4 regions of the Pseudarthrobacter sp. Hb11 genome follow, and region 4 is predicted to be linked to each of the others. Evidence: riboswitches for the same ligand, from Rfam matches in the RefSeq annotation. Region 4 holds a riboswitch; each other region holds the start of a gene.
The links. Region 4 has a riboswitch for thiamine pyrophosphate ahead of thiD (bifunctional hydroxymethylpyrimidine kinase/phosphomethylpyrimidine kinase). Riboswitches for the same ligand answer to the same signal wherever they lie in the genome.

Region 1: another riboswitch for thiamine pyrophosphate. It lies ahead of AC50X7_RS04935 (FAD-dependent oxidoreductase); the one in region 4 lies ahead of thiD (bifunctional hydroxymethylpyrimidine kinase/phosphomethylpyrimidine kinase).
Region 2: another riboswitch for thiamine pyrophosphate. It lies ahead of AC50X7_RS08175 (ECF transporter S component); the one in region 4 lies ahead of thiD (bifunctional hydroxymethylpyrimidine kinase/phosphomethylpyrimidine kinase).
Region 3: another riboswitch for thiamine pyrophosphate. It lies ahead of thiC (phosphomethylpyrimidine synthase ThiC); the one in region 4 lies ahead of thiD (bifunctional hydroxymethylpyrimidine kinase/phosphomethylpyrimidine kinase).

Annotation. Positions count from the first base shown of each region.
Region 1 covers NZ_JBWZCM010000002.1:262,556-266,114, forward strand. Annotated here, with positions in the region: gene AC50X7_RS04935 (FAD-dependent oxidoreductase) at 1-1,017, opposite strand, end outside; TPP riboswitch at 1,010-1,128, opposite strand; gene thiE (thiamine phosphate synthase) at 1,156-1,890, shown strand; gene AC50X7_RS04945 (RNB domain-containing ribonuclease) at 2,005-3,507, shown strand.
Region 2 covers NZ_JBWZCM010000003.1:335,446-339,004, reverse strand. Annotated here, with positions in the region: gene AC50X7_RS08180 (heme-degrading domain-containing protein) at 66-608, opposite strand; TPP riboswitch at 681-821, shown strand; gene AC50X7_RS08175 (ECF transporter S component) at 877-1,500, shown strand; gene AC50X7_RS08170 (ABC transporter ATP-binding protein) at 1,500-3,059, shown strand; gene AC50X7_RS08165 (energy-coupling factor transporter transmembrane component T family protein) at 3,056-3,559, shown strand, end outside.
Region 3 covers NZ_JBWZCM010000016.1:18,965-22,523, forward strand. Annotated here, with positions in the region: gene AC50X7_RS16910 (VOC family protein) at 1-228, opposite strand, end outside; gene AC50X7_RS16915 (amidohydrolase family protein) at 338-1,420, opposite strand; TPP riboswitch at 1,498-1,605, shown strand; gene thiC (phosphomethylpyrimidine synthase ThiC) at 1,649-3,436, shown strand; gene AC50X7_RS16925 (alpha/beta fold hydrolase) at 3,433-3,559, opposite strand, start outside.
Region 4 covers NZ_JBWZCM010000001.1:61,072-64,630, reverse strand. Annotated here, with positions in the region: gene rplU (50S ribosomal protein L21) at 26-334, opposite strand; gene thiD (bifunctional hydroxymethylpyrimidine kinase/phosphomethylpyrimidine kinase) at 597-2,120, opposite strand; TPP riboswitch at 2,128-2,225, opposite strand; gene AC50X7_RS00305 (Rne/Rng family ribonuclease) at 2,393-3,559, opposite strand, start outside.

The DNA.
Region 1 (3,559 bases), on a different contig from region 4:
CTGCGCGTCGCGGAGGAGCCGGTAGACGCCCCCCGCGGAGACGGCATCGGCGGCCGACGGCGCATCCTCACGCTGGGTTGCCCCGATCACCACCGTGCCGTCCCGGCGGGGCACGATGTAGACCGGAACGCCGTGCACCAGCCCGCGGACGGTGGACGTCACCAGCGGCTGCAAATGGCCGGGAACTGCGAGGCGCAGGATGTCCCCGTGGACGGGCCGGAGCGGCAGGTGCAAGTCTTTGGGCAGTGCTTCCAGGGCTGCCGCATGCAGCCCGTTCGCCACGACCGTTTCGGCGGCCAGCACCGTTCCGCCGCCTGCGAGGCGTACGCCGGCAACGGCTCCGTCGTGCCACAACAGACCGGCAGCCCGGGCCAGGACCGCGTGATCGTCGACGGCGCCCGCTGCTGCAGTGCCGGGCCCGGCGGCTCCGTTCCCGTTCCCGACCCCGTCCCCGTCACCGTCGCCGGTCAAGGCAGCCTGCAGGCAGGCCACCAGCAGCCGCGGATCCACCTGGTGGTCTGCGGGGGTGTCCAGCGCGCAGGCAATCCCGGGACTGAGAAGTGGCTCGCGCTGCCGGGCAGTCCGGACGGTCAGCGGTTCAACGGAAAGGCCGTTCGCCTGCTGGACGGCGCGCAGGTCCATCAGTGCCCTGCGGTCGGCGGCGTCCGCACCCACGGCGAGGGTCGGCGTCGTGATGTATCCCGGATCTGCCCCCGATGCTGCTGCGAGGCGGGCGGCGAAGGCGGGCCAGCGGGCCGAGGCGTCCAGCATGAATTCCAGGAGATCCTCTTCCTGATAGTGCAGCTCGCTCACCGGAGCCAGCATTCCGGCGGCAGCCCAGCTGGCCCCCGTACCCGGTGCGTCGTCGATGACCACCACTGTCCGGCCGGAGCGCTTCGCCTCCCAGGCGATGCTGTGGCCGATGACTCCGCCGCCGATGACTGCCACGTCGGCCTGGAAAATTCCGTCCACGCGCCTGGGCGGGCTGTCTACAGGGCAGTTGGATGGTACGCGCATGTGTCTCCTTCCCTACGCCGGCATTAACCGGATCAGGTCAAGCGGTCGGCTCTGACGCCCTCTCAGCCCGGCGCTTTGTGACAGCTGCCGCGGGCTCCCGCAGTACGAGGCAAGTGTAGAGGAACTAGTCTTTTCCCCATGAATGTGACCCATACCCCCGCCGCCGGCACCGATGTCCTCAGCAATGCCAAGGTCAGCAACGGCCTCCACGCCGCCCGCCTCTACCTCTGCACGGATTCCCGCACGGACCGCGGCGACTTTGACCAGTTCGTCGATGCAGCATTTGCCGGCGGGGTGGACATCATCCAGCTTCGGGACAAGTCCATCGAGGCAGCCGAGGAGCTGGAGCTCCTGGCAGTCCTCAAGGAGGCGGCAGAACGGCACGGCCGGCTCTGGGCGGTCAACGACAGGGCGGACATCGCTGTTCTGTCCGGCTCGCCGGTATTCCACATCGGCCAAAAAGACCTGCCGCTGGGCGCTGCGCGGACCTTGCTCAACGGCAACGCGGCCATTGGCCTTTCCAGCCACAGCCCTGTTCAGGTGGACGCCGCCCTCGCTGCGGCCGCGGCCCCCGCTGGGCTGGACTACTTCTGCGTCGGCCCGGTCTGGGCAACCCCCACCAAGCCCGGGCGGGCCGCCGTCGGGCTCGAGCTGGTGCGATATGCCGCCGAAGTTGCGCGTTCAGGGCAGGATGGGCAGCCCGACGGCGGTGTTCCCTGGTTTGCGATAGGCGGCATCGACCAAATCAACGTGGAGCAGGTGGTGGAAGCGGGCGCCCGCCGGATTGTGGTGGTCCGCGCCATTACGGAGGCCAGCGATCCGGCAGCCGCCGCAGCGTCGCTGCTCGCCGCCCTAAACGCCCCCAACTCCTGACACCCGCTACCTGCCACCTGCCACCTCCGAAGGCGCGGTACGCGGTAGGGCCACCAACGGCACTCCGGGCCCGGTGCCTGCACTATGGCGTGAATTCGGGCTAGGCTGATTTTCGTGTCACACCATCGGCTGGGTCCCAACGTCCACGAGCACACCAACGCGCTCGAGGAAGCTCTGGGCGCCCTGCGGACCGAGCTTGAGCTGCCGGGCTCCTACCCTGAGGACGCGGTGGCTGACGCGAAAGCGGCAGTTGAGTCCCTGCAGCTCCCTGACGAGGACCTCACCGGCGTCGACTTCATCACCATCGATCCGGCGTCGTCCACGGACCTGGACCAGGCGCTGTTTATTGAAGCCGACGGCGATGGCTACCACGTGCTGTACGCGATCGCGGATGTCCCCGCCTTTGTGAACCCCGGCGGGCCCCTGGACGCAGAAACGCGACGCCGGGGCCAGACCTTCTACGCCCCCGACGGGCGGATCCCGCTGCATCCGGAAGTGATCAGCGAACAGGCCGGCAGCCTCCTCCCCGGCCAGGACTGTTCTGCCTTCGTCTGGGACTTCCGCCTGGACAGCGCCGCCGAGGTGAACTCGGTGACCGTGAAACGGGCCAGGATGCGCAGCCGCGCGAAGCTCAGCTATAAAGAGGTGCAGGCCGAACTCGATGCCGGCTCCGCCTCGCCGGTACTGCAGCTCCTCAAAGAGGTGGGACTCAAGCGCGTTGAGCTGGAACGGGTCCGCGGCGGCGCGAGCCTGAACATGCCGGAACAGGAGATTGTCCAGCTTCCCGACGGCGGCTACCGGATTGCCGCTGCTCCCCAGCTTCCGGTAGAGGACTGGAACGCCCAGATATCCCTCATGACAGGGATGGCGGCGGCTCAGCTCATGCTGGCTGGGAAGGTGGGCATCCTGCGCACCATGCCGGCCCCGGATGAGCGCTCCCTGAACCACTTCCGGCTGCAGACCGAGGTTCTTGGCAAACCCTGGGATGGCGAAGTCAGTTACGGCGAATACTTGCGCAGCCTGGACCCCACCGAACCCCGCCAGCTGGCCATTATGCACTCAGCCGGCATGCTGTTCCGGGGCGCCGCCTACACCGCCTTTGACGGCTCCCTGCCGGAGGACGCTGACCAGTCGGCCATCGGTGCCGCCTACGCCCACACCACCGCGCCGCTGCGCCGCCTGGTGGACCGCTTTGTGCTGGTGATCTGCGAGGCTTTGAGCAACGGCGGCCATGTGCCGGGGTGGGCGCGGGATGCCCTTCCAACCCTGCCCGAGATTATGGCCGGCTCCGACCAGCTCGCGTCTCGGATGGAGCGCATGGCTTTGGATACCGTGGAGGCGGCCCTACTGGTCAACCACATTGGGCAGGAATTCGAGGCGATCGTGATCTCCGGGTCCAAACCGCAAAAAGAGAACGGTAAAAACGGGAACGGCAACGGCAGGAACGGGAACGGGAAGAACGGCAACGGCAACGGCGGTTCGGGCATTATCCAGATCGCGGACCCCGCCGTGACCGCCCGTTGCGCCGGTGAACTGGAGTCCGGAACCAAGGTCCGGGTCCGCCTGGTCTCCTCGGATATCGCAACGAGGGTAGTCCACTTCGAGCTCGTGGAGTAGCGGCGCAACAAGCCGTGTCATGTGCCCACCGGGCCGCAAAGCCGGGAATTGG
Region 2 (3,559 bases), on a different contig from region 4:
CGCCACCCGCTTTGAATGTACTCCGGGCGTTCCCGGGGGTCCATTGCGCCCGTTGAGGCCCGGCGTCAGTCCGTGCGCATGGAGCTGAGGACCTCGCGCAGGGCCTGTACCACCAGGTTGTGGTCCTGCACTTGGGGAAGCCCTGAAACAGTTACCGTGGCCACTGCCCCCACGCCAGTGACGTACACGGGGAACGAGCCGCCGTGGGCGGCATACCGGCTCTGATCGAACCAGCCTTGGTCCTCAATCCGTCCGCCGCCGAGCCGGGCGCGCAGCCCCACCAGCAGGGAGGGCGCCTCGTACCGGGCGGCGGTGCGCTGTTTGGCCCGGATCCAGTGCTCATTGTCCGGGGTGGCACCGGTCAGGGCCACATGGAACAGGACCTGCTCGCCCCTGGTGATGTCAATCGCGATGGGGAACTGGCCCTCCTTGCCCAGCTCGACGAGCAGCAGCCCCAGATTCAGTGCATCGTCCATGGAGAAGCCAGGAAACTGAAGCTCCCGGATTTCGCCCTCAATCCGGGCGATAAGCGCTTGCAGCGAACCTTCCGGCTGGGTGGCATCGGAATCCGGATCGAACTCAGTCACATGGGGGGAATTGGCAGTCATGGCCCACAATCTACCCCTCCTCCGGTGTAAACTGGACCCCGCCCACCAGGGCAAATATTTACCAACAGAAACATTCAACGACAGGGGAGCGCCGCCGTCGGGCATCACTGGCCAAGCCAGGATCCGCAGGTGGGCGCTGAGAGTGCGGACAGCCGCAGACCCTCGAACCTGATCCGGTTAGTACCGGCGCAAGGGAGTCGAGTTCTCGAAGCACCGCAGCGGCGTGCCGTTGCCGTGCTTTCCCCTCCTGTTCCTCAGGAGGAATCGCATGGCAACTACAGCAATCAAGAAGACCACCAGCAGGTCCTGGCGCGTCGTGGACATCGTGGTGGCGGCGTTGATCGCCATCGCCGGCGGCGTCATTTTCTGGGCCTGGTCCCAGGGGGCGGCCGCAGTCTCGGCGCCCATGAACGCCCTTTACCCTCCGCTCACCGGCTTATTGGCCGGCGGCTGGATGATCCCCGCGGTACTGGGCATGCTCATCATCCGCAAGCCTGGGGCCGCACTCTTCTGCGAGACCGTTGCAGCCACCGGCGAACTGCTCATGGGCTCGCAGTACGGCGCCTCCGTGCTGTTCTCCGGGTTTGTCCAGGGTTTGGGTGCCGAAATCATCTTCGCGATTTTTGTGTACCGGAAGTTCAACCTGCCGGTTTCCCTGCTCGCCGGCGCTGCTGCCGGGCTGTTCTGCGGCCTGAATGACTCCTTCGCGCCCTGGGGCTGGAACATCGCCTATTCCGGCGGGGACAAGCTTGCCTACATTATCTTCACCGCGGTCTCCGGTGCCGTCATCGCAGGCACGCTGTCCTGGCTCGCCACCCGCGGCCTGGCGAAGACCGGAGTCCTGAGCTCCTTTGCGTCGCGCAAGGCAGCTACGGAGCCAGTCCTCTCCTGATGACAGCTCCTTCCCTCCACGGCGCGTCGGTGGCGTCGCAGCCGGCTGCCGTCACCGCCCGCGGCTGGGGCTGGCGGCATGCCGGGCGGTCCAGGCCTGCTGTCCGTGCCCTTGACCTGGACATCCGGCCGGGGGAGCGCGTGCTCCTGCTGGGCCCGTCCGGGGCAGGCAAGTCGACCCTCCTCCATGCCTTGGCCGGGGTGCTGGGGGACGCTGAGGACACCGACGACGGCGGCGCGGCCGGGGATTCCGACGAGTCGGGTTCGCTGCTGATTGACGGCGCCTCCCCCCGCGGGCAGCGCGGCAGGGCCGGACTGATGCAGCAGGACCCGGAGACGCAGGTGGTCCTCTCGCGGGTAGGTGACGACGTCGCCTTCGGCGCCGAGAACCTCGCCGTGCCCCGCGCCGATATCTGGGCCCGCGTGCATGAGGCCCTGGACGACGTCGGGCTCTCCCACCTGCCGCTGGACCACCCGACGTCGGCCCTGTCCGGCGGGCAGAAACAGCGGCTGGCGCTCGCGGGCATCCTTGCCATGCGGCCGGGGCTGCTCCTCCTCGATGAGCCGACGGCCAACCTGGATCCCGCCGGGGTGGTGGAGGTGCGTGACGCCGTTGGCCGTTGCCTCGACAAAACCGGGGCAACACTGGTGGTGGTGGAACACCGCGTGTCTGTCTGGAAGGACCTGGTGGACCGGATCGTGGTGCTGCAGCCGGGCTCTTCGACGGATCCTGCCGTGCTGCTGGATGGGCGGCCGGACCAGGTTCTCAGGGAAGCCCGGAGCATGCTTATCGTGGCCGGGGTCTGGGTGCCTGGCCACGTGCCGGCTACGCGTCTCCGTGCGGCGGATCCTGCTCCCGGCAACGGGGACCTTCTGCTTGCCGCCGAGGAACTGGCCATATCGCGGGAACGTGCCCGCCGCAAGGGTCTCCGCAAACTGGCGCCCGTGCCGGTGCAACAGGGGATTTCCGCGCAGGTCCGGGCAGGGCAGGCCCTGGCCATCACCGGGCCCAACGGCGCAGGGAAATCCACGTTTGCACTGACCCTCGCAGGGCTGCTGCGGCCCGTCGACGGCAAGGTTTCCGCCACCCTGGCGCTTAGTCGCGGTGCGGGAATTGACCCGTTTAAATGGAAGGCGGAGCAGCTGATCGAGCGGGTGGGCACGGTGTTCCAGGAACCCGAGCACCAGTTCGTCACCGGGAACGTGCTCGACGAACTGCGCTTTGGCCCGCGGCATCTCGGGCACGGCGAGGAACGGGTGGATGAACTGCTGGAGCGGCTCCGGCTCACCGAACTCGTTGACGCAAATCCGTATACGCTCTCGGGCGGTGAAAAGAGGCGGCTCTCGGTGGCCACAGTCCTGGCCGCGCATCCCCAGGTCCTGGTCCTGGATGAACCCACCTTCGGGCAGGACGCCAACACCTGGGCGGAGCTGGCATCGTTCCTGTCCGAACTCCTGGACGCCGGCACCGCCGTGGTGTCCGTGACGCATGACGCCGAATTCACGGCCGCGCTGGGCGGAACGGAACTGCGCATGGCGGCAGCGGCGGTGGCGCCGTGAGGCAGGAGCTGAACATCCGCGGCAACCACGCCCTGCTGACCCGCGCCAACCCGCTGAGTAAGTTCGCGGCCGTCTTCCTGATCACGGCCGTGCTGGCCCTGTCCATCGACTGGGTGTCAGCCTCCGTGGCGCTGGCCTTTGAGTTCCTGCTGTTCCCGTTGGCGGGGCTCACCCTGACGCTGCTGTGGCAGCGGGGGTGGCCGCTGATCCTTGCCGCGGCCGTCGGCGGCTGGAGCACCTCCATCCTGGCGGCGGACAGCGGAAAGACGCTGATCGACGTCGGCATCTGGACCATGAGCGAAGGCTCGCTGGAACTTGGGGTCGGGTTCATGCTTCGTGGCCTGGCAATTGCGCTCCCGGCGGTGCTGCTGATGAGCTGTACCGATCCCACTGACCTTGCCGATGCGCTGGCGCAAAAGGCGCGCCTTCCGCACCGGTTTGTGCTGGGGACCTTGGCCGCCATGCGCCTGGTGGGGCTGATGGCGGAGGAGTGGCAGACC
Region 3 (3,559 bases), on a different contig from region 4:
GGCCTCTCCCCTGCCCGGGAGGTTCAGCCCGGGAGCGGGCGCAAGGTGGACCAGGGGCTTCTGCAGGCGGCCGAGGTAGATTCCGCCGTCCTGCTCGGCGACAACCTCAAGCCCAAGGGCCCGCTGGTAGTAATCGGTCATAACCTTCATGTCGCCGACCTTGAGCATCACGGTGCCCATGGTGAGGTCGGCGGGAAGAAGGTCCTGGCTTGCGGTTTCTGCAGTCATGTGGGAACTCCCGGTGCTGGGGCCCTTTGGGGTGGGGGCCTATGACTATTAAAATTACTTGAAGCTTCAATTTATTCCAAGTGCCACAAAAGTCCTCCCGATGCCGGCATCAACGAAGGACGCGGCCGCCCAGCACAACGTTTGCCAGCCCGCTGACCGTTTCCGGAACCTTCCGCGGATCCTCCCTGCACAGCACGACGTCGGCGCGGGCCCCCTCCTGCAGACCCTCGGCGCCCAGCCACTCCCGGGCGCCCCAGCAGGCGGCGTCGAGGGCAGCGGCCATGGGAAGCCCTGCGTGATGGAGGGCAAGGATTTCATCGGCGATCCTGCCGTGCCGTATGACGCTGCCGGCATCGGTACCGGCGTAGATCTGCACCCCTGCCTCGTACGCCTCCAGCACCCGCTCCGCCCGGCGCTCCCACAGCGCGCGCATGTGTGCGGCGTACCGGGGAAACTTGGGCTCCGCCTGCGCTGCGATGTCCGGGAAAGTGGCGATGTTGATGAGGGTGGGAACAATGGGGATGCCCTGCTCCACGAACCGCGGGAGGTGCCGCGGCAGGAGCCCGGTGGCGTGTTCGATGCAGTCGATGCCCGCGTCCAGCATCTGGTCCAGGGTGTCTTCGGCAAAGCAATGCGCGGTGATCCGGGCCCCCTCGTCGTGCACCGCCTGGACAGCGTCCCTAACGACGGCGGCGGGAAACGACGGCGCCAGGTCACCGGCGCCGCGGTCGATCCAGTCCCCCACAAGCTTGACCCAGCCGTCGCCGTCCCGGGCCTGCTTCCGGACGGCTTCCACCAGGCCGTCCGGTTCAACTTCCTCAGCGAAACCCCGTAAGTACCGGCCGGTCCTGGCTACATGCCTGCCGGCCCGGATCAGCACCGGCGCGTCGCGGCTGTCCTGCAGGAAGCGGGTGTCAGCAGGGGAACCGGCGTCCCGGGCCAGCAATGTGCCTGCGTTCAGGTCCGTCCGGGCCTGTTCCTCCGCCGTCGCAGGATCCACGGCGCCGCCGGGTCCCAGCCCGATGTGGCAGTGGGCATCAACGAAGCCCGGAAGCACGCAGCCGTCCAGGACCCGTTCGGGAACGAGCGGCGGCCGGGTGAAGGTCAACAGCCCGTCAACGGACCACAGTCCCCGCCGCACGGTGTCCGGCCCGGTGAGCACCGGGCCGCTGAATTCGATAACTTCCGGCATTAGGCCCCTCTTCCTCGCCAGTCAGGCTAGCACCGGCAAGGTGACAAGCCCCTCCCGGACGGCTGTGGTAGCTTCGTTCCTGACCACACGGGTGCCCCTGCAGGGGCTGAGATCGGGCTGACGCAGCCTGCGACCGTTGAACCTGTCCGGGTAATGCCGGCGAAGGAAGTGAGTATTCCCTTGCGTACACCAAAAGCACAGCTGGGCCCCGCCCACATTCCGTCCGGTATGACGGCCGGCGGCCAGGACCAGCCACCTGTTACCCAGTCGCTGAAGTCCCATTCGCTGGCCTATATCCACGATGAAACCTCTGGTATCCGGGTGCCCGTCACTGAGATTTCCTTGGCGGACTCGCCAAACGGCGAGGCCAACGGCCCGTTTCGCACCTACCGGACGGCAGGCCCGGGAAGCGACCCCGTCCGTGGCCTCAACCCCTTCCGCGCCGAGTGGATAGCAGCACGTGGGGACACGGAAACCTACGGCGGCAGGGGACGGAACCTGTTCGATGACGGCCGCTCGGCTGTCCGCCGCGGTGCCGCCAGCGTGGAGTGGAAGGGCACGCCGCCGGTGCCCCGCCGCGCCGTCGAAGGCAGGACGGTGACGCAGATGCGCTATGCACGGCAGGGCACCATCACGCCCGAAATGCGTTTCGTGGCGCTGCGGGAGAACTGCGATGTGGAGCTGGTCCGCAGCGAACTGGCTGCCGGCCGCGCCATCATGCCGAACAACATCAACCATCCCGAGTCCGAACCCATGATCATCGGCAAGGCCTTCCTGGTGAAGATCAACGCCAACATCGGCAACTCGGCCGTCACCAGTTCCATCGCGGAAGAAGTGGACAAGCTGCAGTGGGCCGCGCAGTGGGGCGCTGACACCGTCATGGACCTGTCCACCGGTGAAGATATCCACACCACCAGGGAATGGATCATCCGCAACTCGCCGGTTCCGATCGGCACCGTCCCCATTTACCAGGCCCTTGAAAAGGTCAACGGCGAAGCGAACGCGCTGACCTGGGAAATATTCCGCGATACCGTCATAGAGCAGTGCGAACAAGGCGTGGACTACATGACCGTCCACGCCGGAGTCCTGCTCCGGTACGTTCCCCTGACCGCCAACCGGGTGACCGGCATCGTGTCCCGCGGCGGGTCGATCATGGCAGGCTGGTGCCTGGCGCATCACCGCGAAAACTTCCTTTACACGCACTTCGACGAGCTTTGCCAAATCTTCGCCAGGTACGACGTCGCGTTTTCGTTGGGCGACGGCCTGCGGCCCGGCGCGACGGCGGACGCCAACGACGCCGCGCAGTTCGCCGAACTGGACACCCTGGCCGAGCTGACGCAGCGCGCCTGGGAATACGACGTGCAGGTGATGGTGGAGGGCCCCGGCCACATACCGTTCCACCTGGTCCGGGAGAACGCCGAACGCCAGCAGGAGCTGTGCAAGGGGGCGCCCTTCTACACGTTGGGGCCGCTGGTTACCGACGTGGCACCGGGGTACGACCACATCACGTCTGCCATCGGCGCCACGGAGATCGCCCGCTACGGCACCGCCATGTTGTGCTACGTCACTCCCAAGGAACATCTTGGCCTGCCCAACAAGGACGACGTCAAAACAGGGGTGATCACCTACAAGATTGCGGCGCACGCAGCAGACCTCGCCAAGGGCCACCCGGGTGCGCACGAACGCGATGACGCGCTGTCCAAGGCGCGGTTCGAGTTCCGCTGGCGGGACCAGTTCGCGTTGTCCCTCGATCCGGTGACGGCCGAGGCATTCCACGACGAGACCCTTCCTGCGGAACCCGCCAAAACCGCGCACTTCTGCTCCATGTGTGGTCCAAAGTTCTGCTCGATGAGGATCAGCCAGGATATCCGGGACGAATACGGTTCAGCGGAGTCCCAGGCGGCACTTGCAAAGCTGGCGTCCGGCATGCGGGACAAGAGCCAGGAATTCCTGGCCGCCGGCGGCAAGGTCTACCTGCCTGAGCCGCGCGTCTCCGCCGGACGCCCGGGCGCCTAAGAGGCCCGGGCTGACTGGACCCGGCTCACGTCGCTGATGAACGAGCGGATAATGCGGTCCCCTTCGCGGGAGTCCTGGGGCCGGTGTCCTCCCGCCGCCGTGCGGTGCAGGGCGCCGGTTTCC
Region 4 (3,559 bases):
TGAAAAACCTGAACAGTAACGAAGGTTACTGGATACCAGTGATCTTGACCTTGGTCAGTTCCTGGCGGTGACCCTGGCGCTTCTTGTAACCGGTCTTGTTCTTGAACTTCTGGATCACAATCTTCGGACCACGGAGGTCGTTCAGGATCTCAGCCGTAACAGTTACCTTGGCCAGGTCAGCAGCGGCGGTGGTGATCTTGTCACCATCAACCAGGAGCAGCGCGGGCAGCTGAATGGTGCTGCCAGCTCCACCGGCGACGCGGTTCAGGGTAACGAAGTCTCCAACGGAAACCTTCTCTTGGCGGCCGCCTGCGCGGACAATCGCGTACACCACTTGGGAACTCACTTCTCTCGACGTTTATTACTAAATTTGCGTGCGGAACCGGCCATGAAAGCCTGGTTTCTCGCTGTGCCTCAACGCCGTGGGGTCATAACCCAAGTGTTGGCGTAAGCACCGAAGATCCAGAATACGCTAATTTTGTCTCCGGCCGCAAATGAGGCTGGTCCCGGCCGGTTGTCTGCGATAGGTACCACAGTTCAACTCCGGCGTCCGCACCATGCCCCACCATAGTACCGGCCAACCCGCCCGCGAGTGGTCAGGAGTGGAGGCGCGGCGCGTCGAAGAAGTCCACCTCCAGCCGGCAGGACTGCTTGAAGGCCGTGACCATGGCCGCCCGGTCCGCGGCGGAGGCCTTGCGCCCCGCTTCATCCACTATTGCTACGGCCCTTCGGGTGGCAGCTGCGAAGTCTTCGTCGGCGTAGGTGCGCAGCCAGTTGGCATAGGGGTGCGCCGGAGCTTCGCCGGCGGCAACGAACTGGGCGTGCAGCGTTGCCCCCACCTCCGCGTAGAGCCAGAAGCAGGGCAGGACGGCCGCCGCCAGAACCGCGTAGCTGCCCGACGCCGATGCCGCGGTCAGGTGGTCCACGTAGGACTTGGTCACCGGGCCCAGTCGGGGCTGGACCTTCCGCGTGGCCAACCACGAGCGGTGGAGCTCCGACTCGACCTCGAGGCACTGCCCTGCTGAGGCCGCCCAGAAGAGCTGTTCTGCCTCGGTGGGTGCAAGCGCACTCGCCCTGGCCAGTACGCGCGAATAGCCGTTGAGGTAGATGGCGTCCTGTGCAAGGTAATACGCAAACTTATGCTCCTCCAGCCTGCCTGAAGCCAGGTTGCGGATGAAGTCCAAGGCATGGATGTCATCCAGGTATTGCTGCGCCTCGCCCCGGAGTTGTGCCGCGAAGCTCCCTTCGGAAGGCTGCGGCCGGAGGTGATGGAAGTGGTGCACGGGCCCGCTGCCCGTTCCCACCTCCAGCGCTTCGGATGCCTCAAGAGCGCCGGCGAGCCAGGGCTTGACCTCCCGGAGGGACGCTTCCCAGTTCCCCAGCCGCGCTTGTGCGGTTGCCATTGCGGACGAGAGCGAACAGCCGGTGCCGTGGCTGTTGCGGGTTTCCAGCCGCTCCCCCAGCACCACTACCACTTCATTGGAGAGCAGGCCCGTGGTGCTGACCAGCGCATCGGGGCACTCGTTGCCCTCCAGGTGGCCGCCCTTGACCAGCACTGTTGCGCCGGTGGCAGCGGCAAGGGCGCGGCCCTGTTCCACTGCCCCGGCCCAGCTGTCCTGCAGGTCCCCGCCAACGAGCATGGCGAGCTCCGCCAGGTTGGGGGTAATGAGGTGGGCAAGTGGCAGGAGCGCGCGCAGTGCCGCTTCCGCGGACTCCTGCAGGAGCCGGTCGCCACTGGTGGCAACCATCACTGGGTCCAGGACCACGACGGCGGGACGCACCTTCCGGACCCACGCCCCCACCGCCTCGATCACCTCGGCGTTGCCCAGCATGCCGATTTTCACGGCATCTATGCCGATGTCGTCACTGATGGCATCCAGCTGCTCAGCCAGGAACGCGGCAGGGGGCACGTGAACGGACCGGACACGGTGCGTGTTCTGGGCGGTGAGGGCAGTAATGGCAGCCATCCCGTAGCCTCCGAGCGCTGCGATGCTCTTCAGGTCGGCCTGGATGCCGGCGCCGCCGGAAGGATCGGAGCCGGCGATGGAGAGGACCCGGGGTATTTCCCGGCCTGGTGTTGTTGGTGCCGCAGTGAAGGTTGCCGGGGAGGCAGTGGGCATTACAAGAGTCGCAGACAAGAGACATCCCTTCGCCGGTGCTAACCGGACAGGTTCAACGGGTGTGGATCTCAGCCGGCTCTCTGCGCGGCACCCCGTGTCGTTTCCCCAGCCTAGCTTTTTTGCCAGGCGCAGTCCGAAGGTGACACATTGCGACCGCCACCTGTTCTTCGTTCCCTGCTTTAGGCCCAGACTGCACTTCATCTACTGGAGTTAACGCAGGATGCCCGGCCGGCCACTGCAGTGGCTGACCGGGCATTCCGTACTGGTGGCTCCTAGAGCTCGGAGGCAGGCACCCCTACGCCCAGGATGATCGGCGCCTCCGCCGGCTTTGCTGCCGGTTTTTCTGTGCCTGCGCTTCCTCCACTGGAGTCAGCGGTACCGGCCGCCGCCGGGGCCTTTGCCTCGTGGGTATGGCCTGTGCTGGCTGCCGCCACGCTTTCATGGTGCTGCACCGTGGTTTCGTTGGCAGCTCCCTGGGCACGGCTCGCACTGCGGTTGCGCCGCGGCCGGCGCTGCCGGGACTGCTCCAGCGTGTGGTCCGTGTAGTCCTTGGCGGGTGCTGCAGCAGCGGCTGAAGCAACCGGCACCTGTGCGGGCTGGACCGGTTCCCCGCGCTCCGCCGGCTTCTCCTCCGGTTTTGCCTGCTCGGGCTGCGCTTCCGCTGCCGCCGGCTGGCCCAGGTGGGCGAAGGCTTCAGCGAGCCGGTCCAGGGTCAGAGCCGGTTTCGGCTGCTGCTCTTCAGCGTGCTCAACGAAGGGCAACACCACCTTCTCACCGCCGAAGGTGAGCACGGCAGCCGGACGCGTATCGTCATCGCGCCTTGCAGCTTCCACTGCAGGGGCGGGCTGCTCCGCAGCCGCCTGCCTGGCTGCCGCCACTTCGTCGTCGTGCAGGTGGGCTGCATGTGCTGCGGCGGCGATGTTGGCTAGGGCCAACCGGGTAGCCTCCGCCTTGGCGTGCCGCTCAGCGTCCGTGGGGTCGGGCTGGACCGTGTGGACGTGCACGGCAACAGCCGGGGCAATGTCCGGCTGCTGGCCGCCGCGGCCCCGCCGCCGTTTGCGGTCCGGACGTACACCGGGCTGGCTGCTGTCGATGCGCGGGGCGTCGTTGCGGTGGCTTTCGCTGCGGGCTTCGGGACGGCTGTCTGACCGCTGGACGTGGTGCTCAGCCGCCACGATGTTGGCCCGCCGGTGCTCCACGGGGTCGTCGTGGGTGACAATGCCGCGGCCGGCGCACGTTTCGCACTGCTCGCCGAATACTTCCAGCAGCCCGGTGCCCATCCTCTTGCGCGTCATCTGCACCAGGCCGAGGGACGTCACTTCGGCAACCTGGTGTTTGGTGCGGTCGCGTCCCAGGCACTCCACCATGCGGCGGAGAACGAGGTCACGGTTGGATTCGAGGACCATGTCGATGAAGTCGATGACGATGATGCCGCCGAT